Regions from separate parts of the Caproiciproducens sp. genome, predicted to be linked through region 1. Evidence: riboswitches for the same ligand, from Rfam matches in the RefSeq annotation. Region 1 holds a riboswitch; each other region holds the start of a gene.
The links. A riboswitch is a leader RNA that binds a small molecule or an ion and turns the genes downstream of it on or off. The one in region 1 is predicted to bind fluoride.
Positions count from the first base shown of each region.

Region 1 (9,782 bases):
AGCGCGGACGCTGCCGTCAGCGCGGCAGCGTCCGTGCTTGCCCTGTTCTGCGTATTGCTGAAACACCGTACCGCCCGGCTGGAAAAGCTGAGAGCGGATTACAACGAGCTGCGCGACACCGCAAGGGAAATGACGCTCCGGCTGAACCAGCAGAACAGCGACCTGCTGGAAAAGCAGGATTATGAAATCAGCATCGCCACGTTGAACGAGCGCAACCGCATCGCGCGGGAAATTCACGATAACGTAGGGCATCTGCTGTCCAGCTCGCTGCTGCAGGTCGGCGCGCTGCTCGCCGTCAACAGGGACGAAAAGGGGAAGGAAAACCTGCTGGCGGTAAAAGACACCCTGACGCGGGCCATGGAAAGCATCCGCTCCAGCGTACACAACCTGTACGACGAGTCCATCGACCTGTACGGGCAGCTGGAAGAGCTGACGCATAAATTCACTTTCTGTGAGCTGAGTCTGGACTACGACATCCGCAGCAACCCGGACATCCGGCTGAAATACGCGTTCCTCTCCATTGTAAAGGAAGCGCTGGCAAACATTATCCGGCACTCCGACGCAAGCCGGGCGAGCATCACCTGCCGGGAGCATCCCGCGCTTTATCAACTGATTATAGAAGACAACGGGACCGTGAAAGATTACGACGCGGGAAGCGGGATCGGCCTGAAAAACATCACCGACCGGGTGGACGCTTTCCACGGAAACATCAACATCACGACCGATCACGGCTTTAGAATTTTTATCACCATCCCGAAGGAGGCGGCAAATTGATAAGAGTACTGATTGTAGACGATGACAGGCTCGTTTCCAGCTCGCTCAAAACCATTCTGGAAGCGGACGGCGATATCGAGGTGGTCGGGACGGGCTCCAGCGGAAGTCAGGCGATCGAGCTGTACGGCGAGTGCAGGCCGGACATCCTGCTGATGGATATCCGCATGGACGGGATGACCGGCATAGAGGTGGCCGAAATTCTGCTGAAACGGGACCCCGACGCGAAAATCCTGTTTTTGACCACCTTTTCCGACGATGATTACATCATCAAGGCGCTGCGGATCGGCGCGAAGGGCTATCTTTTAAAACAGAATTTCGAGAGCATCGTGCCTTCCATCAAGACGGTCGCGATTGGGCAGCGGGTGTTCGGGGATGAAATCATCACCAGAATCCCCGCCATGCTCAGCAGCGGCACGAGGGACGATTTCAAGGAATTCGGCCTGAGTGAAAAAGAGACGGAAATCATCACACAGGTCGCGAACGGCCTTTCCAATAAAGAGATCGCGGAAACCCTGTTTTTGAGCGAGGGAACCGTGCGCAATTACATCAGCGTCATCCTCGAAAAACTGGAACTCCGCGACAGAACGCAGCTTGCCATTTTCTATTATAAGCATTCCTGACTTTCCGTTTTCTCCGCATTGCTCCAGGCGGCGGTGCCGGTAGCCGGACTTTCCTTCCGCACACGATAGCTTTCGATTTTTTGCGTGTGGAAGGGAGGGTGAGGATATTTGACTTTTTTTGATTCCTGTGCTATGATTAATTTCTGAAAATATGATAAAAACGTTGAAAGAGACAGTAGGATTCAGACAAAAAGCAAAGCGAGCCGGTGACAGTGAGAGTCCGGCCTGAGTCGTTTGTTTCCGAACATCACTCCTGAGTTCCAGGCTGAAAGAGTTCGTCGACTAAGCTTTGGCGGGTTTCCCCCGTTACCGGGAACACATATGACAGTATGCAGCAATAGGTGGTATAACGAAGCGAAGCCTTCGTCCTGTTCTCAGGGCGGAGGTTTTTTATTTTGGGAGGTTTCAGCAATGTACGACAAGGTTCCCGCAAATTTAAACTTTGTAGAACGCGAAAAGAAGATCGAAAAGTTCTGGGAAGAAAACAAAATCTTCGAGAAGAGCATCGACAGCCGCAAAAACGGAAAAACCTATATGTTTTACGACGGTCCGCCGACCGCGAACGGCAAGCCCCACATCGGCCATGTCCTGACAAGGGTCATCAAGGATATGATTCCCCGCTACCGGACGATGAAGGGCTATCAGGTCCCCCGGAAGGCCGGCTGGGACACGCACGGGCTTCCCGTGGAGCTGGAGGTGGAAAAATTCCTTCACCTGGACGGCAAGGATCAGATCGAGCAGTACGGGCTGGAACCCTTCATCAAGCAGTGCCGCGAAAGCGTGTGGAAATACAAGGGCATGTGGGAGGATTTCTCCCGGACCGTCGGCTTCTGGGCGGACATGGAGCACCCTTACGTGACCTATGAAAACGATTATATTGAGTCCGAATGGTGGGCACTGAAGCAGATCTGGGAAAAGGGCCTTCTGTACAAGGGCTTTAAGATCGTCCCCTACTGCCCGCGGTGCGGGACTCCCCTTTCCAGCCACGAGGTGGCCCAGGGGTACAAGGACGTCAAGGAAAAATCCGCGATCGCGAAATTCCGGGTAAAGGGCGAGGACGCCTTTATTCTGGCGTGGACAACCACCCCCTGGACGCTGCCGTCCAACGTGGCCCTGTGTGTGAATCCCGACGAAAGCTACGTGAAGGTGAAAACGGCGGACGCCGTCTATTACCTGGCGGAGGCCCTTGCCCCCAAGGTGCTGGGGGAAGAATACACCGTGCTGGAAACGTATGTCGGAAAAGACCTGGAATATAAGGAATACGAGCCGCTCTTTGACTTTGTAAAACCGGACAAAAAGTGCTGGTACGTCACCTGCGACCGCTACGTTACGCTGACGGACGGCACCGGCGTGGTCCATATCGCGCCCGCCTTCGGCGAGGACGACGCGAATGTCGGCCGCAAATACGGCCTGCCCTTCGTACAGCTGGTGGACGGAAAGGGCGAGATGACCAGGGAGACCCTCTGGCCGGGCATGTTCTGCAAGGACGCCGACAAGGAGATCCTGAAAAACCTGAACCAGCGCGGGCTTCTGTTTGCCGCGCCCGCTTTTGAGCACAGCTATCCGTTCTGCTGGCGCTGCGACACCCCGCTGATCTATTACGCCAGGGATTCCTGGTTCATCAAGATGACGGCGGTCAAGGACGATCTGATCCGCAACAACAATACCATCCACTGGATTCCGGAAAGCATCGGCAAGGGCCGCTTCGGCGACTGGCTGGAAAACGTGCAGGACTGGGGCATCAGCCGCAACCGCTACTGGGGCACCCCGCTGAACATCTGGGAGTGCGAGTGCGGGCACAAGCACTCTGTCGGCAGCATTGAGGAGCTGAAAGCCATGTCCCCCAACTGCCCCGAGAATATTGAGCTGCACCGGCCGTATATCGACGCGGTGACCATCACCTGCCCGAAATGCGGCAAACAGATGAAACGCGTGCCGGAGGTGATCGACTGCTGGTTCGACTCCGGTTCCATGCCGTTCGCGCAGCATCACTATCCGTTTGAGAATCAGGAGCTTTTCCATCAGCAGTTCCCCGCCGACTTCATTTCCGAGGCGGTGGACCAGACAAGAGGATGGTTCTATTCCCTTCTTGCGATTTCCACCTTGATTTTCAACAAGGCCCCGTATAAAAACGTCCTCGTCCTCGGCCATGTGCAGGACGAGAACGGGCAGAAGATGTCCAAATCCAAAGGCAACGCGGTCGATCCGTTCGAGGCGCTGGAAACCTACGGCGCGGACGCGATCCGCTGGTACTTCTACAGCAATTCCGCCCCCTGGCTCCCGAACCGTTTCCACGGCAAGGCCGTGACGGAGGGCCAGCGCAAATTCATGGGGACGCTGTGGAACACCTATGCTTTCTTCGTACTGTACGCCAATATCGACGAATTCGACGCCGCCAAATACACGCTGGACCGCGGCAGCCTGACCGTCATGGACAAATGGCTGCTGTCCCGCCTGAACACCTCTGTGAAAGCCATCGACGGCCATCTGGAGAACTACCGGATTCCGGAGGCGGCGCGTGCGCTTCAGGATTTCGTCGACGAAATGAGCAACTGGTATGTCAGAAGAAGCCGCGAGCGCTTCTGGGTCAAAGGGATGCCGCAGGACAAGATCAACGCCTACATGACGCTGTATACCGCGCTCGTCACCATAGCGAAAACGGCGTCTCCCATGATTCCGTTTATGACGGAGGATATTTACCGCAATCTGGTCTGTAAAATCGACCCCTCCGCGCCGGAAAGCGTCCATCTCTGCGATTTTCCGAGCGTCGACGAATCCCTGATCGACAAAGAGCTGGAAGAAAACATGGAGCTGGTGCTCGACATCGTCGTGCTGGGCCGCGCGGCGCGAAATACCGCCAACATCAAGAACCGCCAGCCGATCGCGAAAATGTATGTCCGTTCGGAAAAGCCGCTGAGCGAATTCTACCGGACCATCATCCGCGACGAGCTGAACAGCAAGGAAATCCTGTTTACCGAAGACGTCTCGGACTTCACCTCCTACCACTTCAAGCCGCAGCTTAGAATTCTGGGGCAGAAATACGGCAGGAAGATCGGCGAAATCCGCACCGCGCTCGCCGGACTCAACGGAAGCGCGGCGAAGAAGGAGCTCGACGCCAACGGCGCCCTGACCCTCGCCCTTTCGGACGGGGAGATCTCCCTGACCCCCGAGGAACTGCTGATAGAAACCGCGCAGGCGGAAAATTACGTTTCCATGGCGGACAACGGAATCACGGTGGTCATCGACACCCATCTGACGGAAGCCCTGATCGAAGAGGGCTTCGTCCGCGAGATCATCAGCAAGATCCAGACCATGCGCAAGGACGCGGGCTTTGACGTGACCGACCATATCGTCGTCTATGAAAAGGGAAACGACCGGATCGCGAAAATCATTTCCGACAATCTCGCCTCCATTCAGAACGACGTGCTGGCCGAAGAAGTCAGGCTGGACGAAATGGCGGGCTTCGCCAAGGAATGGGACCTGAACGGCGAAACCGTCGAGCTGGGCGTTCAGAAAACTGGCGCGGTAAAATAGGATTCCGGAGCAATAAAGCTGAAACGGGCTGCCGCAAAACTTTCGTTTTGCGGCAGCCCGTTCGTTGTATAAGGAAATCGCCGGAGCACTTTCACTTGAAATGTTTTCTCCCCACCCCTGACCCTTCCGGTTTTTGCTTGCTCTGTGTGCGGGAAGGGGGGGATAGGATGTTCCCACGGCAGACATCTGTTATTCTTCCACAAAGAGCGGAGTAAACCGGAATTCCGTACAGTCCACCAGCCCCCTGTCGGTCAGGCGCAGTTCGGGCAGGCAGGCAAGCGGGATCAGCGCCATGGTCATAAAGGGAGAAACCATGCCGCACCCGATCTTTTCCCACGCCTCGCTCAGCTTTCCGACGATTTCAGCCATTTCCTCCACCGGCTTGTCGTTCATCAGGCCGGCGATCGGGAGCGGAACCGTCCCCAGAACCCTGCCGTTCTGTACGGCGGTCATTCCCCCGCCGCACGCGATCAGCGTATTGGCGGCCAGCGCCATGTCCTCGTCGTTGGTGCCGATCACCAGCAGGTTGTGCGCGTCATGCGCCACGGTGGAAGCCATGGCCCCGCACCGGATACCAAACCCTTTGACAAAGCCGAATCCGGCCTTTCCCGTTTCATGGTGCCGCTCAAAGACCGCCGTTTTCAGGACATCCTGTTCGACGTCGGAACCGACCCGCCCGTTTTCCACCCTGAGCGAAACATGCCGTTCGTAGGAACCGACCCTGGCGGGGATCACTTCAATGACGCGGGCGGTCACCCGTTCGCCCTTCGCGGGAATGGCAAAGGACTCCGGCGTAATGGGATTTTTGATATGCATGGATTCCGTCGCCCACTTCGGGTAATGATAGGGCGGGAGTTTTTCGGTAAGCTTTCCGTTTTCCGCCGCAACGGCACCGTTGATCAGCACCCGCGTAACGTCCAGCCTGTCCAGGCTGCCGATAAAAACGATATCCGCGCATTTCCCGGGCGTAATGGACCCCAGCTCGTGGTCCATCTGAAAGCACTGGGCGCAGTTGATGGTGACCATCTGAATGGCGGTCATGACATCGATTCCCTCTTCCACCGCGCGGCGGACGATGTGGTCCAGATGCCCCTGATTCAGCAGGGTGTGCGGATGGGTATCGTCGGAAATCAGCACCCCGAACCGGGTGTCAATTTTATTTTCGGTAATGCTCTTCGCCACCTCATGAAGGTCTCGCCACGCCGAACCTTCCCGCAGCATGGCGTACATGCCGAGCCGCATCTTCGCCAGCGCGTCCTGCGCGCGGGTGGACTCGTGGCAGCAGCGCACGCCGGAGGCAATATAGGCGTTCAGCCCGCGCCCCGTCTCCGGCATGGAGTAATGACCGGTCACGATCCTGCCCGCCCTGAGCGTTTCGGCGATCTCGCCGTGCATCTGCGGGTCCGAGTTCAGCACGCCCGGGAAATTCATCAGTTCCCCAAGGCCCACCACGCTGTCCCACCGCATGGTCTTTGCGATCTCCGCCGGGCCGATGGAGGAGCCGGTATCTTCAAAGCCGGGAACGGCGGGAACACAGGCCGGTGTGGTGACCATCGTTTTCAGCGGGGTCCTTTTGGAGTCCTCGATCATGCAGGAAACCCCGTCCAGCCCGAGGACGTTGCAGATTTCATGCGGGTCCATATAGATTCCCACCGTGCCGTGAGGAATGACCGCCCGCGCGTATTCCCCCACGCTCATCATGGAGGATTCCACATGCATATGCCCGTCCAAAAATCCGGGGGCGATATACTGGCCGGCTGCGTCCAGGACGGTTGTACCTTCTCCGATACAGTGCTTCGCGTCGCCGACAAGGGCGATCCTGCCGCAGGAAATGGCCACATCGGTATCCGGCAGGATTTCCCCGGTACAGACATTCACCAGTCTGGCGTTGATAATCACGGTTTCCGCCGGAACGGCGCCCTGCGCGATCGCGGCAAGCGTCCTGCCGGATTCCCACAGCGGAGAAGTACAAAACTTGTTAATCATCACAGCACCCCTTTACATGTTTTTCATTCTATATTAAACGTCATCAAAATGCCTGTCAAGCATCTTTTACTGCCGCAAAATAAAAAAGGCGCCCCGCAGCGGCCGGAAGCCGCCGGAGCGCCCGTTTCCGACAGGGGAGATCAGGCGTTGGCACCGCCGAATTTTTCCGTGTAAGCGTCGATGCTTTCCTGTATGATCCGTTTCGCGTCCTGCACTCCGCGGATGTAGTCCACCGCCGTGGCCTTGCCCTCCAGTTCCTTATACACCGCAAAAAAGTGAATCATTTCGTCAAAAATATGCGGGGGCAGCTCGTCGATGTTCCGGTATTCGTTGAAGGTCGGGTCGCCGAACGGGATCGCGATGATCTTGTCGTCCACAAAGCCCCCGTCCTCCATGGAGATCACCCCGATGGGGTAACAGCGCACCAGAGAAAGCGGCTGAATGTCCTCGGAGCAGAGCACCAGCACGTCCAGCGGATCGTGATCCGCCGCGTAGGTACGCGGAATAAAACCGTAATTCGCCGGATAATGCGCGGAAGTGTACAGGATACGGTCCATGGAAAGAAAGCCGGATTCCTTATCCAGCTCATATTTCGTCTTGCAGCCCTTGGGAATTTCAATCACCGCGAAAAAGCTGTCCGCATGAATTCTGTCCTGAGAAATCTCGTGCCAAATATTCAAAAAAAGTCCCTCCTGCATCTTGAATTTTCTGATTTGCAAATAAAAAAGCCGACAACCCGCTGTGATATCACAGAAGTCATCAGCTTAAAAAGCAATTTTAGCGTTTGCTACGGGAGAACTTCATTCCCGGTTTTTATTATAGCACAATACAAAACATCCTGTCAATAAACAGAGGGGTTCTCATTCCTGCGCAAACCATCGGACGCAGTCGCGCCCTTCGTTTTTCGCCAGGTACATCGCCTTGTCCGCGCGATTGATCAGGTCGTACAGGTTCACCCGCTCCTCTTTCCCTTTTGCGACGCCGATACTGACCGTCACGTGAATACGGTCGTTGCCCTCAAAGGAATAGCTGCAGCTTCTGATTTCCCCGTTCAGCTTTTCCGCCAGCAGGCTGACGTCCGCCTGTTCCATGTCCCTGAGGAAAATGAGGAATTCCTCGCCGCCGTACCGCCCTACCACTGCGCTGGCCGGGATACACCGTTTGCAGATATTCGCGATGTTTTTAATGATTTTATCGCCGAACAGATGGCCGTATGTATCGTTGACGGCCTTGAAAAAATCGATGTCCAGCATCATTGCGTAAAAATCGCAGCCGGCTTCTTTGGCTGAAATATATTCCATAATGCCGAGCTTCATCAGCTGCCTTCGGTTGTAAATACCGCTCAGCTCGTCATACAGGGCCAATTCTTTGATTTTTTCATAGGATTTTACGTTTTGAAGCGCCAAAATCGACTGCTCCGTATAGATATCCACCAGCTCCAGGTCTCCGGCAGAAATCTCCCTGCTTTTGCTGACAATCATTTTTATAACGGAGAACAGCTTATGATTATAGTAAAGAGGCTTTGCGATCAGGACTTTTCCGTCTCTGTCCCGGCTGTAAAGATCGTGTACGCAAATTTTTCCGCCGCCGTTTCGGTTCTCGGGCTGATTTTGATCCCTGAGGGCGATCCTCCCGGAATACCTGCGGCAGACCACCTTTTCGTGATTCAGTTTGGTCACGATATAACCCAGGTTCTCGTTCACCCGCAAAACCATGACGGCGCTTTCAAATTCGATAATCTGATACAGATTTTCCAGAATGCTGACCAGAAGGCCCTCGGTTTCCAAAGTGGAGACCATCGCTCTCAGTCCGTTGTTGAGTTTTTCCGTAACGCTCCTTTGCTTCATCGCGTATTCCAGCTTCAGGTTTTTGATCCCGACCTCATTGGCCAGCTTTTCGTTCAGCAGGGTGCTTTCCCTGAATCTTCCCACCTGCAGGAAGACCTGAATGAACGTGACGACGAGCATTGCGATCGGAGTGTAATAAAGGTTTATCACGGTAAGCCCGTTATTTTTCAGGATATCCACAATGGACAGGAAAAACAGGAGCAGAACGCTCAAAAGGTTGATTTCGGCGTTTTCGTATTTTTTTCTCATTGCGCGCACCAGCGTCACAAGGCAGTTGGCGACGGCGACGGGAATCATCGCTTCCAGCAAAACAACCGGATACAGCATATACCGGGCCGGAAGGAAAACGCCCACAAAAACAATGGCGGACACCGCCGCTCCGCTGGCACGCATAAACCTTCTGCTCGACAGTTCCTGATACTGATAGTAAAAAAACAGGCACATCAGCTGGATCACCAGGAAATTGACCAGATACAGCTTGGTGTTGAATTGAAAATTGATGCCGGGGAAAATCTTATTGAAATAGCACTCGCCGTACAGCAGCGGGCGCAGGGAGATAGCCGCCGCAAAAAGCGCCAGACAGATGTGGGCCTTGTCGTGAGAACGCACAAAATACAGCAGAAAGAAAAACACCGACATCACAAACAGGGACGAAAAGAGAAAGGTGTCCATAAACAAGCCCTGATCGCCCAGCCGCTGGATCTGCTGCTGGGTTCCCACCAAAATGGGAATCGTCAGGCCCGAACGGAAATAATCGAAGTTGGAAACCTCTATCAGAATTTCCGTGTCTTCCCGCTGCGTCTGAAAGAAAACAGACTGCGTCGTCCACTGCGGTCTGGATTCCGCCGCGGTTTTCCCGACCCGGCCGCTTTCGAAACGCGCGTTTCCGTCGATCCACAGCCGATAGGAAGAACCGATCTGGGGAAACTTCACCCCAAGGCAAAGGCCCTTCGGCGCTTTCAGAACCACCCGGTAGACGGCGTATCCCTCCTGTGAATAGGGTTTATTGTCCGCATCACGG
Region 1 covers NZ_JBNLXQ010000012.1:34,125-43,906, reverse strand. The annotation lists gene ACQGQ5_RS12440 (sensor histidine kinase) at 1-774, shown strand, start outside; gene ACQGQ5_RS12435 (response regulator) at 774-1,394, shown strand; gene ileS (isoleucine--tRNA ligase) at 1,806-4,928, shown strand; gene ade (adenine deaminase) at 5,118-6,914, opposite strand; gene ACQGQ5_RS12420 (inorganic diphosphatase) at 7,055-7,594, opposite strand; fluoride riboswitch at 7,658-7,731, opposite strand; gene ACQGQ5_RS12415 (sensor domain-containing diguanylate cyclase) at 7,775-9,782, opposite strand, start outside.

Region 2 (9,782 bases), on a different contig from region 1:
AATGATGACGCATCCAAAGGTGTCCCTGCTGATGGCGACTGGCGGACCCGGAGTGGTAAAGGCGGTTTTGAGTTCCGGGAAAAAGGCGATTGGCGCGGGCCCGGGCAATCCTCCGGTGCTGGTGGACGAAACGGCGGACATCGCCAATGCCGCCCGGTGCATTCTGGCCGGAAATATGTTTGACTACGGCCTGCAGTGCATTTGTGAAAAGGAAATTGTCGTTGTCGATTCCGTCGCTGACCGCCTGATCGAGGAACTGAGGAAAAACGGAGCATATTTTATTGAAGACAAGGAAACCATTGAACGCCTCAGCAAAATGGTCACCAATGAGGACGGATCCATCAACCGCAAATATGTGGGAAGGGCACCCTGGATCATCCTGAAGGATCTAGGGATTTCCGCCGATCCGTCGGCAAAGTCCATTATTTATGAGGCGCCGAGGGATCACATTACCGTAACGGAAGAATATCTGATGCCGCTGCTCCCGATTGTGCGTGCAAAGGACGTCGCGGAAGCAATTGCACTTTCCGTGAATTATGAGGGTGGGCGCCGGCATACGGCGATCATGCATTCCAAAAATATTGACAATATGTCGACGTTTGCAAAAGCCGTTTCCACGACCATTTTTGTTAAAAACGGACCGTCCTTTGCCGGGGTCGGCATGGGCGGAGAAGGGCATATGACCCTGAGTATTGCCGGACCGACCGGCGAAGGGCTGACTGTGCCGCGCACATTTACCCGGAGGCAGTGCTGTGCCCTGATCGGCAGTTTCAATATGCGGAGCCAGAACAAGCTTGCGGATCTCTGGAAATAATCCGGGAAGAAAAATACTTACGGGCATAATTGTGCGGAAGGAAAAGGCGGGGGAGTCTTATGATCGAAAAAGTAGCAGTGGGAGCCGCAGAATTTACCGGTTTGACGGCGGCGATCGCTTTTTTGGATGCGGCGGTCAAGGCGGCCGACGTCCGGATGACTGGTTACGAAATCACAGGCAACGGTCTTGTGACGGTGAAATTGTCCGGGAATGTCAGCGCGGTGCAGGCGGCAATGGACGCAGGTCTTCTGGCGGCGCAGCCGATCGGCAGAGCGGCCGGTCATCTTATCCTTGCCCGCCCGCATGAAGACGTGGGGAAAATCTTATATTCCAGAGACAACAAGATACGAAGATCTCCGGAACCGGAGGAGGAATCGCCCGCCGCGCAAAACGTCCCCCCGGAGTCCTCGGTGGAATCTGAGGCATTGTCTCCGCAGCCGGAGGAGGAAGCTTCTCCGGGTACCGTCGGACTTTCTGAAACGGAGGAAATTCCGGAGCCGATAGCCCAAGTGCGTCAGGAGCCGGAGCAGGCAGCCTGCAACCTGTGCGGCGACCCGAAATGTCCGAGAACCAAAGGGCAGCCACGAAGAGATTGTATCCACTATAAGGATGGAGAGACCTTTAAAGGGAATCGGTAAGGTAAGCAGGAAAAGGAGAGCGCCCGACTGCATTGCAGGCTTTTCCGAACAGGCTGCGAAAAAATTTTTCCATTTTGCGAAGGGGGCATTTTCGTATGAAAGAAGAAAAGGAATTGGTGCGGCTGATTACAGAGGAAGTCATGCGCAGGCTCCGTGCGGAAAAGGAAGGCCAAGACGGAAAACAGAAGGTTTTGGCTCTGTTTTGCGGCGGCCTTTCCGGCGCGAAGGAGGCCATCGCTTCGCTGAAGAGCTGCAGGGACTTATGCACGACTTGCGCGGTCCTGACTCCGGGGGCGGAAAGGGTCCTGGGGACGGACCGCATCCGTTCCGAATTGTCCCCGGAAGAATTGCTGACCGACGGTGACGAACAATCAGAAATCGAACTCATAGGTAAAGCTGATCTGCTGGTGATTCCTGTTTTTACCCGCAATAGCGCGGCCAAAGCCACTTACGGAATTGCGGATAATCTGGTGACCCGTCTGCTGGCACAGGCTTTCCTTCAGAGCAAGCCGGTCATTGCGGCGCGGGAAGCCTGCGATGTCAGCCAGAAGGCAGGAGCGAATCCGGTTTATAAGAGCAGATTGACCGCAAACATTCGGCAGTTGGAACAATATGGAGTCCTTTTTACCGATGCGGCGTATATCGGCGGAGCAGTTAAGCGGAATATCCGGCGGTCCGGAACGGACATCTCCCGAGGGGAGAATTTCCCTTCCGCAGCCGATTTCGCCGGAAAACTGCTTACACGTGCAGAAGTATCGGGCTGGAAAGGCGATGTTCTCCGTCTGCCCCCGGGTACGGTTGTGACACCGGCCGCGATGGACGCGGCCGGTGAACGGGGAATTGAACTGTGCAGGCTGACTGCCGCATCGGATTTTTCCTGAGGGGAATGACTGTTAAAAAATAAACCGGCTTATTCGAGGAGACTGCTATGTATATCGCGAAAGTGACAGGCCATGTAGTATCGACCAAAAAAGATGATCGGATGATCGGTTTCAAGCTGCTGACAATTTGCCCTTTGCAGAATGTGGGTGTCTATAGCGACACGGTCCGGGTGGCAATTGACGGCGTTGGAGCAGGAATCGGAGAGGAAGTGCTGGTTGTGGACGGTTTCGCTGCGAGACAGGCGGTGGGAAAGCAGGAAGCACCCATCGACTCAGCTATTGTGGGCATCATCGACACGATGGATATCGGCGACGCGGCGAACGGCTGACCGCAAAATTTCTATCGGCTTCCCTTCGCAGCTTCAGTGTAAAAGAGCCACAGCTGTGTTAACAATACACCCTCTGGATTTTCAATTGATAAGCTCTCGGGAAGCAGAGCATCAATTACGTTTAGCCTGCACGATTTGAGGTGCAGTGTCATCCAAAACGGCAAGAGGAAAACGCGACGTTTCAAAATGAGATCGCGGAGGTTCGGAATATGTCTGATTCCCATAAGGAAAAAATCTGGAGCTTGACAATTGGGGAAAAAATGATAAACTGTAGGCAAAGTCATTTTATGGAATGATTGATGAAATGTAAAATATTAAAGTGATGAAGCTCACTGTAATTGCTTAAAAAGCTGATGGCTTCTGTCGGAAGGACAGAACTGTCGGCTTTTTTATTTTCAGCAAAATTGGCGGAGGAAGGGGAAAATTGCGGTGCCTCAGGAGAAAACAATCTTCAGCATTGAAAATTCGTATCGGGGACGGGGGCTGAACGATGCGGAAATTCAGAGCCGCCGAAAGAAATACGGCATGAATGAAATTTCCGAAAAGAGGACGGGGCCGGTCATGGGGACCTTAAAACGCCTCTGGGGTCCCATCCCCTGGCTGCTGGAGGCGGCTATGATCTTTGAGCTGATTCTGGGGAAGGGCGTTCAGGCCGGCGTCGTTTTTCTGCTGCTTGTTTTTTCGGCGGTTACGGGGGAATTTCAGGAGGAACGCGCGAAAAAGGCGATCGTCTACCTGCATGGTCAACTGCAGATCAACGTCCGGGTCTTGAGAAACGGAACATGGCAAACGCTGCAATCGCGCGAGCTGGTTCCCGGCGACATCGTGCATGCCAGAGTCGGGGATATCGTTCCGGCCAACATGAAAATCATCGGCGGCATCGTCAGTGTAAACGAATCCGTTTTGACCGGCGAGTCGATCGACGTCACAAAAAAGGCCGGTGAAATCGTTTGTTCCGCTTCTACGGTCAGCCACGGCGAGGCAATTACAGAAGTTACCGCGACAGGCGCACAAAGCTCCTACGGAAAAACCGCGGAGCTGGTGCGGACCGCAGAGGCTCCGGGGAGACTGCAGACCTTATTGTTTCACATCGTCCGCTATCTTGCCTATCTGGATGTTGTTCTAGCCGTGATCCTTGTAATCGCCGCGCTCGTTTATGGAACTCCCTGGCAGGAACTGCTGCCGTTCCTTGTGGTACTGATCATCGCGACGATCCCCATTTCCATGCCATCAAGCTTCACGGTGGCAAATTCGCTGGAAGCGCGGAATCTGGCAAAAGAGCATGTTCTGGTCTCGGGCCTGACCGGAATTCAGGAAGCCGCGGGCATGGATGTCCTGCTCGTTGACAAAACGGGGACTTTGACGAATAACCAGCCTGAAATTGCCGGGCTTCTTCCGTTCGGGAACGTTGGGGAACCGGAGCTGCTGAGGCTGGCCGCCGCCGCGAGCGACGATACGTCAAAGGATTCGATCAGCACGGCAATCCTTCGGGAGCTTCGCAGCCGGGAACTGACCATGCCGGAGAGAACCTCCTTTACCGCGTTCGACCCGGTTCGGAAAGTGTCCCGGGCCCGGATCGTCCAAAACGGAATCCTCCCGAACGTGGAGCTCGGTTCCCCGGCGGTCGTTTCCGGGACGGCGGAAATTCCCGCGGACTTCATGGAGCAGGTTGACCGATTGAGTTCGAAAGGCGCAAGGGTTCTTGCCGTTGCTTCCGGAGAAAAGGAGAAACTGGTTTGCCGGGGGCTCGTCGCGCTGGCGGATTCCCCGCGGGAAGGCGCCAAGGAATCGGTTGCAAAGATCCGGGAACTGGGGATCCGCGTCCTGATGGTCACAGGCGATACGGCGGGCACTGCCAAAGCCATTGCCGAGCAGGTGGGGATCGGCGGCCGAATCGGGAAACTGGAAGACGCGCAGTCCCACCCTTTGGATTTCGACGGCTTTGCAAACGTCTACCCCGAAGACAAATATAAGATCGTCCGGGCGCTGCAGGAGACCGGAATGGTGGTCGGAATGACCGGCGACGGCATCAACGACGCGCCGGCGCTGAAACAGGCGGACGTCGGTGTCGCCGTCAGCACGGCCACGGACGTGGCGAAATCGGCCGCCAAGGTCGTCCTGACCGAACCGGATCTGTCGGATATCGCAAAGGTAGTCGACAGCGGACACCGCGTCTACCGCCGGATGATGACGTGGACGATTACCAAGCTGGCGCGCACGGCCGAGCTGGCGGCGCTTTTGACCTTTGGATTTATCTTCACCGGATTTTTTCCGGTTTCACTAAGCTTAATCGTGTTTATCGTTGTCATGAACGACATGGTCACCCTGACGCTCGGTACCGACAAGGCATGGCCGACGGCCGTCCCCGAAAAGTGGGATATGCCCCAACTGGCCAGGTTATCCGCTGTTTTTACCGCCGGCTGGCTGGCCCTTGGATTGGGACTTCTCTGGTTTTACCGAAGCGTACAGAATTTAGGCGCGGCGCAGATCAGCTCGCTGATGTTCCTTTATCTGATTTACTCGGCAATGGAAACCATTCTGATGACGCGGACGCGCGGCCCGTTCTGGTCGTTCGCGCCGAGCAAATGGGTGGGCGGCATGGTCGCCGTCAATTTTATTCTTGCTACGCTGATGGCTGTATTCGGTTGGGCGATGAGCGCTGTTTCCTGGCAGTCCATCACCCTGCTGCTCGTTGTCACCGTCGCCGCCATGCTGCTGCTGGACAGTCTGAAAAGGCTGTATTACAGAATCACGGGTATTTTAGGAACAGAAAGACGTCCGCGTGAATAATTTCCACTAACGTTATTCTGTTTGGTTTTGTGCCCTGGTCCGATTTTTCGAACTGACCTTACCCAAGATCATAAAAAGGGCATGAAGATCTCCCGAGGCGCGGGCCGGATTGCTTTGCAGCTGCACCACAAAAAACAAAAGAAAACCTGCGTAAACCTTGATTTACGCGGGTTTGTTGTTGGCAAAGGTACTACCTGTTGATAAAATGCACACCCCGAAAGCAATCGTTGAATTTGAACACCCCGATTGCCCATTGGAATTGCCGATGGGCTTAATGTATTGCCCAATGAAGTTGCGATTACGATAAATCGGCTCGTTATACACTTCCCAGCCATTGGACAAGGTGCAACGGTCGATCTGAACGCCATGTGCAAAGCAATCCTTGGCGTAAACTTCGTCGGGGCTTTGCCCTTTGAGGAAATCAATATTCGGGTATCCGGCGGCAATCAGGTGCTGCGCCATATTTTTGCCGATGCCGGAAATTTTCGTCAGGTCGGTCATTTCAGCATTTCCCTCACATACTCCTCCCGTACATCCATACGGACGGCAATTTCGGGAACGGTCATCCCGTTGTCGGCAAAACGGTGTGTTACCGCCACCATGTTCTCACCGACCTCAATAATGTGGTTGTCTGGGTCATAAAACCGCACAACTCGCTGTCCCCAACGATGTTCCTTCATCGGATGAACGAGTTCTAAACCGCCGATGTTTTCAAGGAAGTCATCAAAGTCATCTTCTTCAAAGTAGAGTTCGGCATCGTTCCCACGGAATGACACATTCAGCCCGCCGATGAACCCGCTCCATGTTTCGAGCGTTTGAAGCGCCAAACCACCCGTCAGTGTAACATTCGCTCCGTAGTCTGTCACGACGTCCAAGCCGAGATACTTCTTGTAAAACGTCTTAGAGCGTTCCAAGTCCGATAGCCGGTCAGCAAGTCCTTCCAGTTCGTATTGCCATAGCAATAAATAATGCTGTAGCTGTCTAGATTCCGAACTCAAGTATGATATTTCAAATTTGTTTTTTAGCATTTAATGATAGTACCAATGCCTCACGGCATTGGTACTATAAAAACCATTTTTGTGATACTATTTCTTTCTTCTTTTTTTAATCCACCGTTCAATTTTGTAATAAACTTTACCGTTTTTACGTCCATAAAAAGCAATGTCTAAAATCACCATCACTCCCAAATCAAATATTATCATTAATTCGAACAACATATAGTCATCATAATTTAAATAAAAAAATAATAGATCAAGTAAAAAAAATATTACATTAACAATAATAACCACAAAGTAAAGACAAACCAAAATTCTTGGAATCTCGGCTCTATAACGACTATACAAGAACCACTCTTTAAATGTTTGGCCTTTTCTCATCTTTTTTCTAGCACTGTTGTTTAATTGATAATCGATAATATTCCAATATAAGCCTCTAAGGTGGAAAAATGTTAATAAGAAAAGAAGTAGTATAGTCAATATTGATTGGAACATAAATTACCATCCTAATTCGACTAAAACTATACAGAAAAAGGTACCAACCAACCTTGCAAATAAATTTAATTTTTTCACATTTTGAGTCATAAATTCTCGTTTGGATGGAAAGGCCTTTTCAGGTTTTAAAGCCACCTTAGAAACCATTGCCCTTACGACCCAATAAATAACGATTAGAGCAATTGCCAAAACAACATAAGAATATATCAAAATATCTAAATCCACTTTATCTTACCGCCCTATCCATGAGTCCAATACATTGGTTCAGATGGTACGCTGCTTTAACAATAGTTTTAACCGTAAAGCCTTGTCACTTTTAGTTAATTTTTATGATCTCTCCATCAATAGATAATTCATAATTTTGCCCGATATCTTCAACATACGAATAATAAGTTGTACTTGGATCTATAGATGACTTATTTTTTTGAAACAATGAATTCCTATTGTCTGAAATATTGATTGGATTCTTTGAAAAAAAGTTATGTATGACAACATAATAATCATTCGTATGTTTACACTCATAGACTCTAATCATATAAATTTTTTCGTCACCGTTCTGCCACGTCTTTGTGAATACTTCCTCATATGATAGGTAGGTTCCGATTTTCCAGCCATTTTTAGCTTTCGGGATGATGGAGTAAGATTCCGATCCTTTATAAGAATATAGAAATCAGAGCGGAATCTTTTCCTTCAATAACCGTACCCATATTACCCATAACCGAATAGTTAAAAACATTTTGCGGGGATAAAAAAGTTATGAAGAGATTTTCAACAGGCATTAAGGATGACATGGAACAGAGGGCCATTGCAACCAAAAAAGAAATAACGATTAGCTTTTTTTTTAAGATTTTCTTATGCTTTTTGTAGAAGACCAGAAATCCTAGAAAGAGTAATATGGAAATAAATATTCTAACAATACCATACCACAATTTTGTTTTCTCCCTTAAGATGGTTGTAGTGAACCAATCGGCTGTCCTGTTTGGACAAATATCGCTGCTGCTGCAAGAAACATTCCGCTGACACTTACATTTAAATAATTAGTTTGATTGCTTTTATCGCTCAATTGAGCTGTAGTCGCACTTTCAAATCTCAACTTTAATTCTGCTAACGAAGCCCGCAATCCAAAACTATTCGACGCGGTCCCATTTTTTATTGATCCTGATACTCCTGTGTTGTTAAGTCCAAAGCTTATATTCAAAGTAAAATTAGGTACATTAATTTTTAATCCGACCGATGATGATGCAGTATTATCGCTCACTCCTATTGCATAAACAGAAATTAGTTTTGATGAGCTTCCTTGTTCGGATACTGTCGTAGTAGTTCTAGTGCCGGGTTTAACTGTAATAGGATACGGGTCTGGTATAATAGGGGGAATTTGGGGTTCTTCTTGTATCACTGCTGAGCTACTTGCACCAAAAGTAGCATTCGCAAAATTTACGATTGCTGTTCCAACACTTTTAAACCAATCACCGATCTCTTTCCAAAACAGGCCGCCAAGGTCAGAGCGGTTTACAGGGTTATTGCCGCAGTATGCGAACAAGTTATAGTCTCTGATATCCTGATTTGCTCCGATCTGCGCATCCGCATTCAGAAATCTCCCGGTTTGCGGATCGTAATACCTGCTGTTGAGACAATATAAGCCCGTTTCGGAATCGTAATAGTAGCCCCTGTAGCGGAACGGACTTTTTTGACCGACCTGATCAGCCGAGTTATCCGTGATGCTGAGTAACTTGCCCCAAGCGTCATAGGCGTATTCGACTACCAAATTGACATTGCTGTCGACGATGCCGGTCACGTCGCCCTGTGCATTTTTCGTATAGTAATAAGCCGTGCCGTTATAAGTAAATCCGACCAAAGTGTTGTCGCTGTCGTACAGGAACCATAATACGTCGCTGCCGGCCCGCTGGGCAACAATGGTGCTGCCGTCGAGGAAGTAATTGGTCGTTACTCCGTTAACAGTTCTACTGGTGCGGATTCCATTACTGTCATATGTATATTCTATAGTATATTCTACATCTTGGTTATTTACAATGGAAGATTTTAACTGTCGACCTGCCCAGGTGAAGCTCATGCCGTCCCGGTAGGTAAGCGGGTTTCCGATCGCGTCATAGGTGATGTTCTGCCCATCATAGCCGGTCAGCAGGTCCTTCCAGTTGGTATTGCCGTAATCGTAAGCAATGCTGCCGGTTTCCGTTCCCAGCGTGCCTGTGGTATAGGCATAGGTTGTGATCGCCGTGATGTTTCCACCGACATCGTAGCTATAGACTGTGCTGACCCCAGCCTTCTGATCATCCACACGAACCAACTGGTTTAACTGATCATAGGCATAGGTGGTTACATTACCGTTGATATCGGTTGTAGAGCTGATATTACCGTTGTCATCATAAGTATAGTGATACTGGGAAAGCGTGCTGTTGACGTCGCCTATTCTTCTATGGTTGTAATAAGTGTCCACCAGGGTCGTTGTTTTTGCATTCAAAACATTTACAAAACTTCGCTCTGCCCGGAACGTGGGGTCTTGCAGGGGAATCGGGTTAATATCCGTTTGGAACTCACGGTTCAAGGTAGCGTCATACGCATGGGTGATTTCTCCGCCGGACAGCATATACGTATTATGCTTCCGGTAGTCCACGCTGTAGTCGGCGGTTGCGGATTTGGATTGATTGGCAAAGGTATAGACATACCTTGTCGGACGGTCCATATTGTCGTAGACGTATTGAATTTCACTGCCGTCGGAAAGGAGTTTCCTGATCAGCCGGTCGCCAATGTCGTAGTAGAAATTGATTGATTTTATCGAGCCTTGATCATATTCTGTGATCTTTGCAAGGTTTCCGCGCGCA
Region 2 covers NZ_JBNLXQ010000004.1:87,501-97,282, reverse strand. The annotation lists gene ACQGQ5_RS05185 (aldehyde dehydrogenase family protein) at 1-814, shown strand, start outside; gene ACQGQ5_RS05180 (BMC domain-containing protein) at 874-1,452, shown strand; gene ACQGQ5_RS05175 (flavoprotein) at 1,548-2,333, shown strand; gene ACQGQ5_RS05170 (EutN/CcmL family microcompartment protein) at 2,381-2,662, shown strand; fluoride riboswitch at 2,972-3,032, shown strand; gene ACQGQ5_RS05165 (HAD-IC family P-type ATPase) at 3,092-5,452, shown strand; gene ACQGQ5_RS05160 (helix-hairpin-helix domain-containing protein) at 5,615-5,953, opposite strand; gene ACQGQ5_RS05155 (VOC family protein) at 5,950-6,396, opposite strand; gene ACQGQ5_RS05150 (hypothetical protein) at 6,538-6,942, opposite strand; gene ACQGQ5_RS05145 (hypothetical protein) at 6,946-7,167, opposite strand; gene ACQGQ5_RS05140 (RHS repeat domain-containing protein) at 7,886-9,782, opposite strand, start outside.
Region 2: another riboswitch for fluoride. It lies ahead of ACQGQ5_RS05165 (HAD-IC family P-type ATPase); the one in region 1 lies ahead of ACQGQ5_RS12420 (inorganic diphosphatase).

Region 3 (9,782 bases), on a different contig from region 1:
TGACGGAATGCAATGCCTGCTTCCAGACGGATTTCTCTTTCCTCTCCCTTTTTCAGGTCATAATGCTCCGGCTGGCCGTTTTGCAGCGGTGCGGACCATGTGCCGCCGTCCGGGTCGTAGGCGCTGTGGTTCAGGCGCAGCTTTCCCTCCAGCACGGTGATGCTGTACACGCATTTTCCCGCCTGCACCGGAAGCAGGCAGGAACTGGACCGGAAGCTCATCTGGCCGCTCAGCGTAACGATATCGTCCATATGCCGGCATTTCAGCACGTTCCCGGCCGATTTTTCACTGGGCATATTTTCCGGCACGATCATAACGATGCATTTCGCGTATTTTACGACATAGGCTGCAACCGAGCCGATTTTCTGGGACAGGCCGGTCTTTGTGGATTTGGTCATCACGATAATATCGATTTCATCCTGCTCTGCACATTCGAGGATCTGATCGCCGGCCCGCCCGAAAACGACCTGCTTACGCACGGGATAGCCCGGCAGCTGTCCGGCCACCGCGTCCAAGGTGGATTTCAGCTGCGCTTTGGATTTTTGCAGTTCCTCTTCCGAATACATCGTTTCCGTATCTTCCCGGACCATAAGCAGTACGATGCTCACATCCTCCGGCGTATAGAGCGATTTGATCAGACCGACCGCCTGCAGGCTCCGCGCTGTTCCGTCGATCGGAAGTAAAACCCTTCTCATAACAACACCTCCGTAAACTCAATGATTTCCGGGAAAACGGCGTCCCCCGGCTCGTTTTAAAAAAGCTTCCCCGTTGTGTAACCCATCGAAAAACAAAGAAGTCCGGCTGCCAGCGACAATACGATAAACAGGAGGGACTCCCTGACGGCGTCGTGCTGCATGAGCTGCACGCTTTCAACGGTAAAGGTGGAAAAGGTGGTAAAGGCGCCGCAAAAGCCGTCGCCCAGAAGCAGGTAGGAATTTCCGCTGATGCCCAGCCCGCAAAAAACTCCCAGGAGGAATGCGCCCGACAGGTTGATAAAAAAGGTACCGAAGGGAAAGGTATGATTTTTTCTTTTTGAAAAGGCGGCTCCGATCTGATAGCGGGCGATTGCGCCGCAGACGCCGCCGACGCTCAGTAGGACGAAATCCATCAGGCGGCGCGCCTCCGTTCCATCCGCTTTGCGGTTCTGATCCCGAGCCACGCGGCGGCAAGGCCCGGCAGGACGGAAGCAAAAACGTAAACCGCCGAAAGAAGGACATCCCCGGAAAGGCCCAGCAAAACAGCTTCTTTGCAAAGGGTTGAAAACGTGGTATATCCTCCCAGCAGGCCCGTGGTGATACCCAGGCGCACTTCGGCGCTCACCGGGAATTTTTTTGCGAACAGGATGGTCAGAAAGCCTAATAAAAAGCTCCCGCTCACGTTAATCAGGATCGTGAGAATGGGACGGTAAAGTTCGTCAAAGGGCAGAGGAAGCTGATGGACCGCGTACCTCAGGATGGTTCCGGCCGCCCCTCCGACCGCGACAGCGATATTTTTTTTCATAGATACCCCCCAATTTGGCATTTCCATTGCTGCGACCAGGCCTTATTTGCATTCCTGTTTTTACAAACAGGGCCTGAACTGTAAATTTTTCTGTTTTGCGGAAGAGGAAAATAAAAAGCTGACCACTTTCTATGATTCCCATAGAAGTCATCAGCTGAAAAGCAATTTTAGCAGCGCTAAGGGAGAACTTCATTCCCGTTTCTGCATTATAGCAAATTATGACGGATTTTTCAACCTTTTCTCCGTTTGCGTACGGCTTATAAGGAAAAATGCAGGCAGGCGCCATCCACTGAACGGAATTTTATTGCCCATTGATTTTTATAAAAGCATGTTCTATAATAGCCTTGGGAATGAAGTACTCCCACGGTAATACCGAAATGCGTGAAAGCTGATGACTTCTGTTTGGAAGCCACCGGCTTTTTTGTCGTTATCAGACTGTGGCGCCCGGAAAAGGCCGCGGCAGCGCGGTGGCTTCCGCATCATAAAAAACAAAAGAAGGTGCGGTATGGAAGGAATCAATCCTGCCTCCGGTCCGAAGGCCGTCCGGCAGGACAGGAAAACAGACGCCGTCGTCCTCGTCGGTGTCGGAAAGCTGGGAAAGGCGCTGATGAGCTACGCGGGCTATTCCGCATACGACCTTGATATTCTTGCCGGGTTTGACATTGACCCGAAAATCATCAAAAAAGGCGCGTACGGAAAGCCGGTGTACCCTGTTGGCAGACTGAATGAAATCTGCCGCCGGCTGGACGCGAAAATCGGAGTGATCACGACGCCCGGAAGCTGTGCGCAGCCGGTATGCGACGCGCTGGTAAAAGCCGGAATCGTCGCGGTCTGGAATTATTCCTCGGTACGGCTGAAGGCACCGCCGCATGTAATGGTGCATCACGAGGATATGACCGGTTCGCTCCGACGTCTTGCCGAGTATGCGTCAAAGCACTAAAAACAGGAAGAGGTGTGCAATGTGTTTTACAGTATCTTGTTTCCGGCTGAGGAGCAGTGGAAAAACCCGAGGAAGGAAGCTGCGCCGGACTGCTTCAGGGACCTTTATCTTGACCAGATCTTCCGGCCGATCCTGAACAGCAGAAAAGAATACGGACTCGAAAGCTTCTTCTACACTTCGCTTCGCGACAGCGATACCCTTATTTACCGGCAGAAAGTCATGCGGGAGCTGGAAGACGACGGGCTGCGCGGATTCTTTTCCGATTTTTCACAATCCATCTATCGCCTCAGCCAATCCATGGAAGCCATCAAAAAATCGCTCACGTCCGAAAACAGCTATGAAAATCATTATCTGACCAAGGGACGTCTGCTCGACTGTGCGGACAGCTACTGTACGGAGCTTGCCGGGCTGGCGGATGGGCTGCGGGACCGGACGCTTTGCTCGGACGGACTGCGCGGCTTTATGCGGTATCTGGCCGCCTATACCGGGACGGAGGCGTTCACGGAGCTTCGGGGACAGATCGGCCGGCTGCGCGAACAGCTTTCTTCCGTGGAATACTGCATGCTGATCAAAAACGGGGTCCTCCGTGTCCGGAAATATGAGGGGCAGGAAGATCACAGTAAGGAAATTCTCAGGCTGTTCGACAAATTCCGCCAGGGGGACGGGACGGATTACCGCCGCAAGCTTTCCGAAGAACCGTACGCGCAGCATGTGGAGGCGGCCGTGCTGAATATGGTCGCCTCCTGGTACAGGGACATTTTTGAGAATCTGGACCATTTCTGTTTAAAATATCTTGATTTTATCGACCCGACCGTCTCGCGGTTTTCCCGTGAAATTCAGTTCTACTTCTCCTGGCTGGAATATATCCGGCCGCATCGCGGGAAGGGGCTCCCGTTCTGTTACCCGAAATTGTGCGAAAACGCGGAACACCTTTACGACAGGGACGGCTTTGATCTGGCTTTGGCTTCTTCCATGGGAGATGCCGGGCAGCCGGTGACGAATGATTTTGTGCTGAATACACCGGAGCGGATCATCGTCGTGACCGGGCCCAATCAGGGCGGAAAGACGACCTTTGCCCGTGCCTTCGGGCAGATCCATTATCTCTCCTGCCTGGGGCTGTGCGTGCCGGGAAGGGAAGCGGCGATCCTCCTTTTTGACAGTATCCTCACCCATTTTGGACGGGAGGAGGATTTGTCCACCCGGAACGGAAAGCTGCAGGACGATCTCGAACGTCTTCACGGGCTTCTCGGGCGCGCTACCTCCCGGAGCATCATCGTCATCAACGAGATTTTTTCCTCCACCACTTTGACGGACGCGCTGCTGCTGGGGGGCCGCATGATGGACGCCCTTGCGAAGCTGGGCGCTCCCGCCGTGTGCGTCACCTTTATCGACGAGCTGGCCGCACACGGGGAGGAAACGGTTAGCATGATGAGCTCGGTCCGGGAGGACGACCCGGCGGTAAGAACTTTTCGGATTACCCGCAGGCCGCCCGACGGCCTTGCCTATGCGATGCACATCGCGGGAAAATACGGGCTGACCTATGAGCAGCTCTGCGAAAGGCTGCGCGGCGGACTCTGCGGCAGTCATAAGGGAGGCTGAAATTTTGAAAGTACACTTGATGGATCAGGATACGGATTTCAATCCGCAGGAGAAACCCTGTTTTGGGAAGGACACGCTGATCGCCGATCTTGAGTTTTCCCGCATCCTTTCGGCGATGGCGCGGGACGACACCATGATTCGGGAGGCGTGCGGCTCGGCCCTGTTTTGTCCTTTGCGGACCGACCGGGAAATCCGCTATCGTCAGGAGGTCCTGAAGGACTGCATCAACAACCCCGAAACAGTGAGAAAGCTTTATGATATTACGGTTGAGACAATGGAGCGGAAACACAAATCCTGGTCGTGGCTGTCCACACGGCAGAATTTATCCGGCAATTTTTCCAGCGCGGTCGATTTATTGAAAATATACACGGAAATGCTGATGAAAATGCGCAATGCCACCGATGCGGATATGCGGAATTTCCATTCCGAAGGCTTTAAAAATTTTATCTCCATGCTGTGGCGGGAGCTCGGCGACGATTATTTTTTACAGATTCATTCGCTTCTGAATGAGCTGAAGGATGAAAAGGGGATGCTGATCAGCGCCGGACTCGGCAATTACAATCAGGGAATCGATTATGTGATGCGGCGCAAAGAGAAAACGCATTTCTGGCGCCACTGGCATTTTGCCCCGTCCTTTACGCTGGCGCCCCGTGACGACTCGGGGGCTTCCGATTTCGGCAACCGCCGCGCCCGTGCGATGAATGAAAGCATCAATGTGCTGGCGCAGTCGGCGGAGCACGTGGAAAGCTTTTTCGTTATCCTTCAAAAGGAGCTTGCCTTTTACGTCGGCTGCCTGAATTTATACGACAGGCTCCGGACCGCCGGCATGCCGGTCTGTATTCCCGAGCTGCTCCCGCTGGAAGCGGAGAGCCGGAAATACGATGAGCTGTACGACGTCAGCCTCGCCCTGTTAAAGGATTCGGGAGTAACGGGAAACGAACTGAATGCGGAAAATCAGCGGCTTTATATCATTACGGGAGCCAATCAGGGAGGAAAATCCACCTTTCTCAGAAGCGTCGGGCAGGCACAGCTTATGATGCAGTGCGGGATGTTCGTCGGCGCGCAAAATTACCGGGCGCCGATACGGAACGGCGTATTTACGCACTTCAAAAAAGAGGAAGATACCACGATGACAAGCGGGAAGCTGGATGAGGAGCTTGCCCGCATGAGTGAGATTGCCGACCGCCTGACTCCCGGGGCTCTGGTTCTGTTCAATGAATCGTTCGCCGCCACCAATGAGCGGGAGGGCTCCGAAATCTGCCGCCAGATTACAAAGGCGCTCACGGACAACGGGATAGAAATCTTTTTCGTGACGCATCTTTATACCTTCGCGTCCGCCTTTTTCAGCCCGCGGTACCCGAAGGTTCAGTTCCTTAGCGCGCAAAGGCTTGAAAACGGAGAACGTACGTTTAAAATCGTGCCGGGGGAACCTCTTCAGACGGCTTACGGAGAAGACCTGTACCGGAAAATATTCGGACCGGAGGCGTAACGCCCCGCCGTCCGTCAGAAAAAGCTGACCTGCTCGAATTCGGGCGCTTTTTTCCGCTCAAAAGCGGTCCCCTCCGAAAGAAGGTCCGCGGGCAGGCCGGAAAGGAAGGGCGAGCGCGGGGAGGAAGTCAGAAGGACCAGCTCGTCCTGCGCCCGTGTCATGCCGACGTAAAAGAGCCGGCGTTCCTCGTCTGGGTCACCGTCGCCCCGCCGGTTTTTCAGCGGGATCGTTCCGTCCTTTACGCCGCTGACAAACACAACGGGGAATTCGAGCCCCTTGGACGCGTGCAGGGTCATGAGCGAAACCGCGTCCGGCGAATAGCTTCTCCCGCCGCTGCGCACGATGTCGCCTTCCCGCCCGAGCAGAAGATTCTGCAGGAGGGAGGGCATTTTTTCGTGCAGAACGGCCATGTTGAGAAACAGCTCCATGCTCCGTACCTCCTGAAGCCCGTTATCGCCGATCCAGGTTTCTATCAGCTTCTGCGGTTTCCCGCTGCGGACGAGAGGTCCGTATTTGCGGAGCAGTTCGGAGAATGTTAGCGGATTTCCCGGGGAAGAGGGGAGTGTTTCCAAAAGCGCCGAAAGGGACGCGGCGCTTTTATCCGTTCCGGCGTAGTCCTCCAGCACCCGCTGCGTCCGGCCGCCGGGGCAGACGCCCCATTCCTTCAGGCACAGCCGAAGGGAGATCAGGTCCGCGGGGTCGAGCAGAAAGCGGAAAAAGGCGACCGCTTTGCGTACCTCGCGGTCGGAAAGGAATTCATCCCGTCCGGCGACCAGATACGGGATGCCCTCTTTCCGAAGGCATTGTTCTAAAAGCTCCGCTTGACGGTTGGTCCGGTACAGCACGGCGATATCGGAAAAGCTCCTCGTCTGCTCCGGAAAAGGCTTTTTCCCTTTTGGGCGGGACGAAGCATGCGCGTCGAGCATATCGATGCCGCCGACCATGCGGTTGATCTCTTTGGCAATGAAAATCGCTTCCGGCAGCTCGCCGTCCGCCTCCAGAAGACGCACGCGGGCGCCGCTGCTCCTTTGCGCCTCAAGAGGCGGTTCCGCGGTGCTTCTTTCCGGCAGAACGGACCGGGAGCATCCAATGATTTCGGGGGTGGAGCGGTAATTCTGCGTGAGCCGTACCCGGAGCGCCCCGGAAAAATTCCCAAAGAACCGGTCGAAGCAGCGGGAATCCGAGCCCCGGAATCCGTAAATGGACTGATCCGGGTCCCCGATTACGAAAATTCCCGCACTGTTTTTCCCCCACTCCTGTATCAGGCGGTACTGGACGGGATTGATATCCTGAAATTCATCCACCAGAAGATAGGAAAAAGCGTTCCTGAGTTTTTTCTCCTCCCTGCTTCCCAGTTCTCCGTTTTGGAACAGGTTCAGCGTGTTCAGGAGGATGTCGTCATAGTCCAGCACGCCGTACCGCGCAAGCTGTTCACAGTACCGGTCATAGACCCCCTCCGGGACTTCCTCAGCTTCTTCCGGCAGCCGCGCGCCGCTTTTGATCAGGGAAATCTCCCTGAAAACATCCCGCGGGGACGCTTTGAGCCCGAGGTCCTTCAAAAGGTCCGCGAGAATGGAGAGCGCGTCCTGCTCGCCAATGACGGTGGGCGCTGCCGCCCCCTTTCTTCCGGAGAGAATCTGCAGGCAGATGGAGTGGAACGTCCCGATGTGCATGCTTTTCACGGTCCGCCTGTCCCCGAAATACGCGGCAAGGCGGGACCGCATTTCCTCCGCAGCCCGGTTTGTGAACGTGACGGCGGTAATCTGCGCGGGGGATACGCCGCATTCCCGGACGAGGCGGACGATCCGGCTCACGAGCGTCCGTGTTTTGCCGGTGCCGGGTCCGGCGATCACCGCGACGGTGGAGTCGGAGGCGGAGACGGCCTCCCGCTGCTCCCGGTTCAATCCGCTGAAAGCGTCCGGAGCGGCGGCCGGAACCGCGCCCGCCTCTTTTTTCCGCGGCGGCGCGTTCTCTGCTTCCGATCCCGCCGGGGGGCTGTCCGTCCGGCCTTTTCGCTTTCCTGTATTCTCCGCAGCGGACGGATCGCCCCGCTTTTCCCTGAAAAGACTGGTCTGGCCGGAAAGCAGGCCGATCTCCTGCCGATCCAGGATTTTGATCTTCCCGTATTCCCCGTCGAATCCGGGCAGAACGGTTACCTTCCCGCCGCGGAGCCGGCGGATGCCCTCGGCGACCAGCGGGCCTGCCGCAAGCTCAATGTCGCCCAGCGGCGCCTCGCGCAGGATAAAAAGCTCCGGGCCAAGGCTGCGGATCAGGCCGCCGTACCTTTCCCCGACCTTCTTGCTTGCGGCCGTGAAGCCGGTCGACGCCGCAATCACCTCCCGCAGAGGGATCAGGCTTTCAAAACGCTTGGCCGAAGGGGGGATATAGCCCTCCTCCCTGTCCGCAAGCGATTCCACCCGATGCAGCACCCCCACCGTGATCCTGCCGCCGCACACAGGGCAGACGCCCGAAGCAGCCAGGGTATCCGCCGGTTTCAGACACACCCCGCAGTTCCGGTGTCCGTCGTAGTGGTACTTTCCTTCCTCGGGGAAAAACTCGATCGTGCCGGAAAACTCCTTTGTGTCACGGTTCCGGAGCGCCCGCGAGATATCCGGGTAGGAAAGGCCGGTGTCGAAAAGGTTTGCCTCCCGCGCAAGGTTCCCCGGCGAATGGGCGTCCGAATTGGAAACCAGCGTGAAGCGGTCCAGTGCGGAGACGCGCCAGTTCATGGGCGGGTCGGAGGAAAGCCCGGTTTCGAGCGCGTGGATGTGTCCCGTCAGGTCCCCGAAGCATTCCTCGATCTCATCGAAACCGGAATAGGCGCCGAACAGGGAAAAATGCGGAGTCCAGATGTGGGCGGGAATAAAGATGGCGTCGGGGCACACGTCCAGCGTGATTTCCAGAAGATCCCTGCTGTCGAGGCCGAGAATCGGCCTGCCGTCGGAGTGCAGATTGCCGATGGCCTCAAGCCTGTGGGAAAGGGCTTCGGCGCTTTCCAGATTGGGAAGAAGAATGACATTATGTACCTTCCGGACCTTTCCGTTCTTTTTATAAATGGAGCTGATTTCGCCGGAGATCATGAAACGGGGCTTCCCGCCGCTTCCCCCAATATCGTCCTCCCGGCGAAAGCTGTCTTTTAGGGTATAAAGGCCCTCTTCGGCCGGGATGAGCTTTTCCCGGAGCTCCTCCCGCCAGGCCGGATGGGTGAAGTCCCCCGTTCCGAGCAGGTCGAGACCCTTGCGCCGCGCCCACAGCTCCAGCATTTCGGGAACGCAGTCCCTGCTGGTGGCCCGGGAATATTTTGAATGGATATGAAAATCGGCAATAAACATCGTTAACACCTGCGTTTTATCTTGAATTTACCCCTATTATAGCATAAAAGCGTGAAAAACCACACGCGGACTTTGTGTTGGGAAAATCAGGAAAAGGGATCCGTTTGACAAGCATTTTCCGATGCTTTATAATTGTTTCAATAATTTTTTTTGTTGTTACAAAAGGATAGGAGGAAGCATGAAGCAGCGGAGAGAACAGATCGTGGAGCTTGTCAACAGCGAGGGCGCCGTCAGCTTTGCGAAATTGAAGGTTGCGTTTCCGGAGGTTTCGGAAATGACCCTGCGCAACGATCTGAAGTTTCTGGATCAGGCCCGCCAGATCGTCCGCGTGCACGGCGGAGCGAAATCGGTGGAGGTCGTGATCGGAACAGACGATCTGTTTTATAAGCGCAGTACGCGGAATATGGAAAAGAAGCGTCAAATTACCGAAAAAGCGGTAAAGCTCCTGCGCCCGGGAACGTCCGTCTTCCTCGATTCCGGAACGACGGCTACGGAGCTGGCCCGTGTTTTCCCCGATGAATCCTACCTGATTTTTACCGGAGGGATCAGCTGCGCGCTGGAGCTGGCGCGTCTGACACAGTCGCAGATCCACGTTCTCGGCGGGCAGATGAACCGTTTCAGCCTGAGCGTGAACGGGATCGGCTGCGTGAAAGCGGTTGAAAATGTCAATTTCAGCATCGCGTTTCTGGGCGTGACCGGTTACAGTCAGGAAACGGGCTTCAACTGCGGCGTGGAGGACGAGAACGAACTGAAAAAGGCGGTTGTCCGCAAGTCCGAAAGGGTAGTCGCTTTAATGGATTCCGGGAAAGTAGGCATTGCCAACACCTTTACTTTTGCAACGCTCAAGGACATCGATATTGTGGTTTCCGACGATGGTCTGGACCCCGAAACGAAGAATTTTTTTCAATCCCACGGAATAGAA
Region 3 covers NZ_JBNLXQ010000004.1:183,267-193,048, reverse strand. The annotation lists gene ACQGQ5_RS05660 (universal stress protein) at 1-695, opposite strand, end outside; gene crcB (fluoride efflux transporter CrcB) at 752-1,108, opposite strand; gene ACQGQ5_RS05650 (fluoride efflux transporter FluC) at 1,108-1,500, opposite strand; fluoride riboswitch at 1,635-1,706, opposite strand; fluoride riboswitch at 1,838-1,908, shown strand; gene ACQGQ5_RS05645 (redox-sensing transcriptional repressor Rex) at 2,006-2,440, shown strand; gene ACQGQ5_RS05640 (MutS-related protein) at 2,462-4,039, shown strand; gene ACQGQ5_RS05635 (MutS-related protein) at 4,044-5,528, shown strand; gene ACQGQ5_RS05630 (UvrD-helicase domain-containing protein) at 5,543-8,860, opposite strand; gene ACQGQ5_RS05625 (DeoR/GlpR family DNA-binding transcription regulator) at 9,039-9,782, shown strand, end outside.
Region 3: another riboswitch for fluoride. It lies ahead of ACQGQ5_RS05650 (fluoride efflux transporter FluC); the one in region 1 lies ahead of ACQGQ5_RS12420 (inorganic diphosphatase).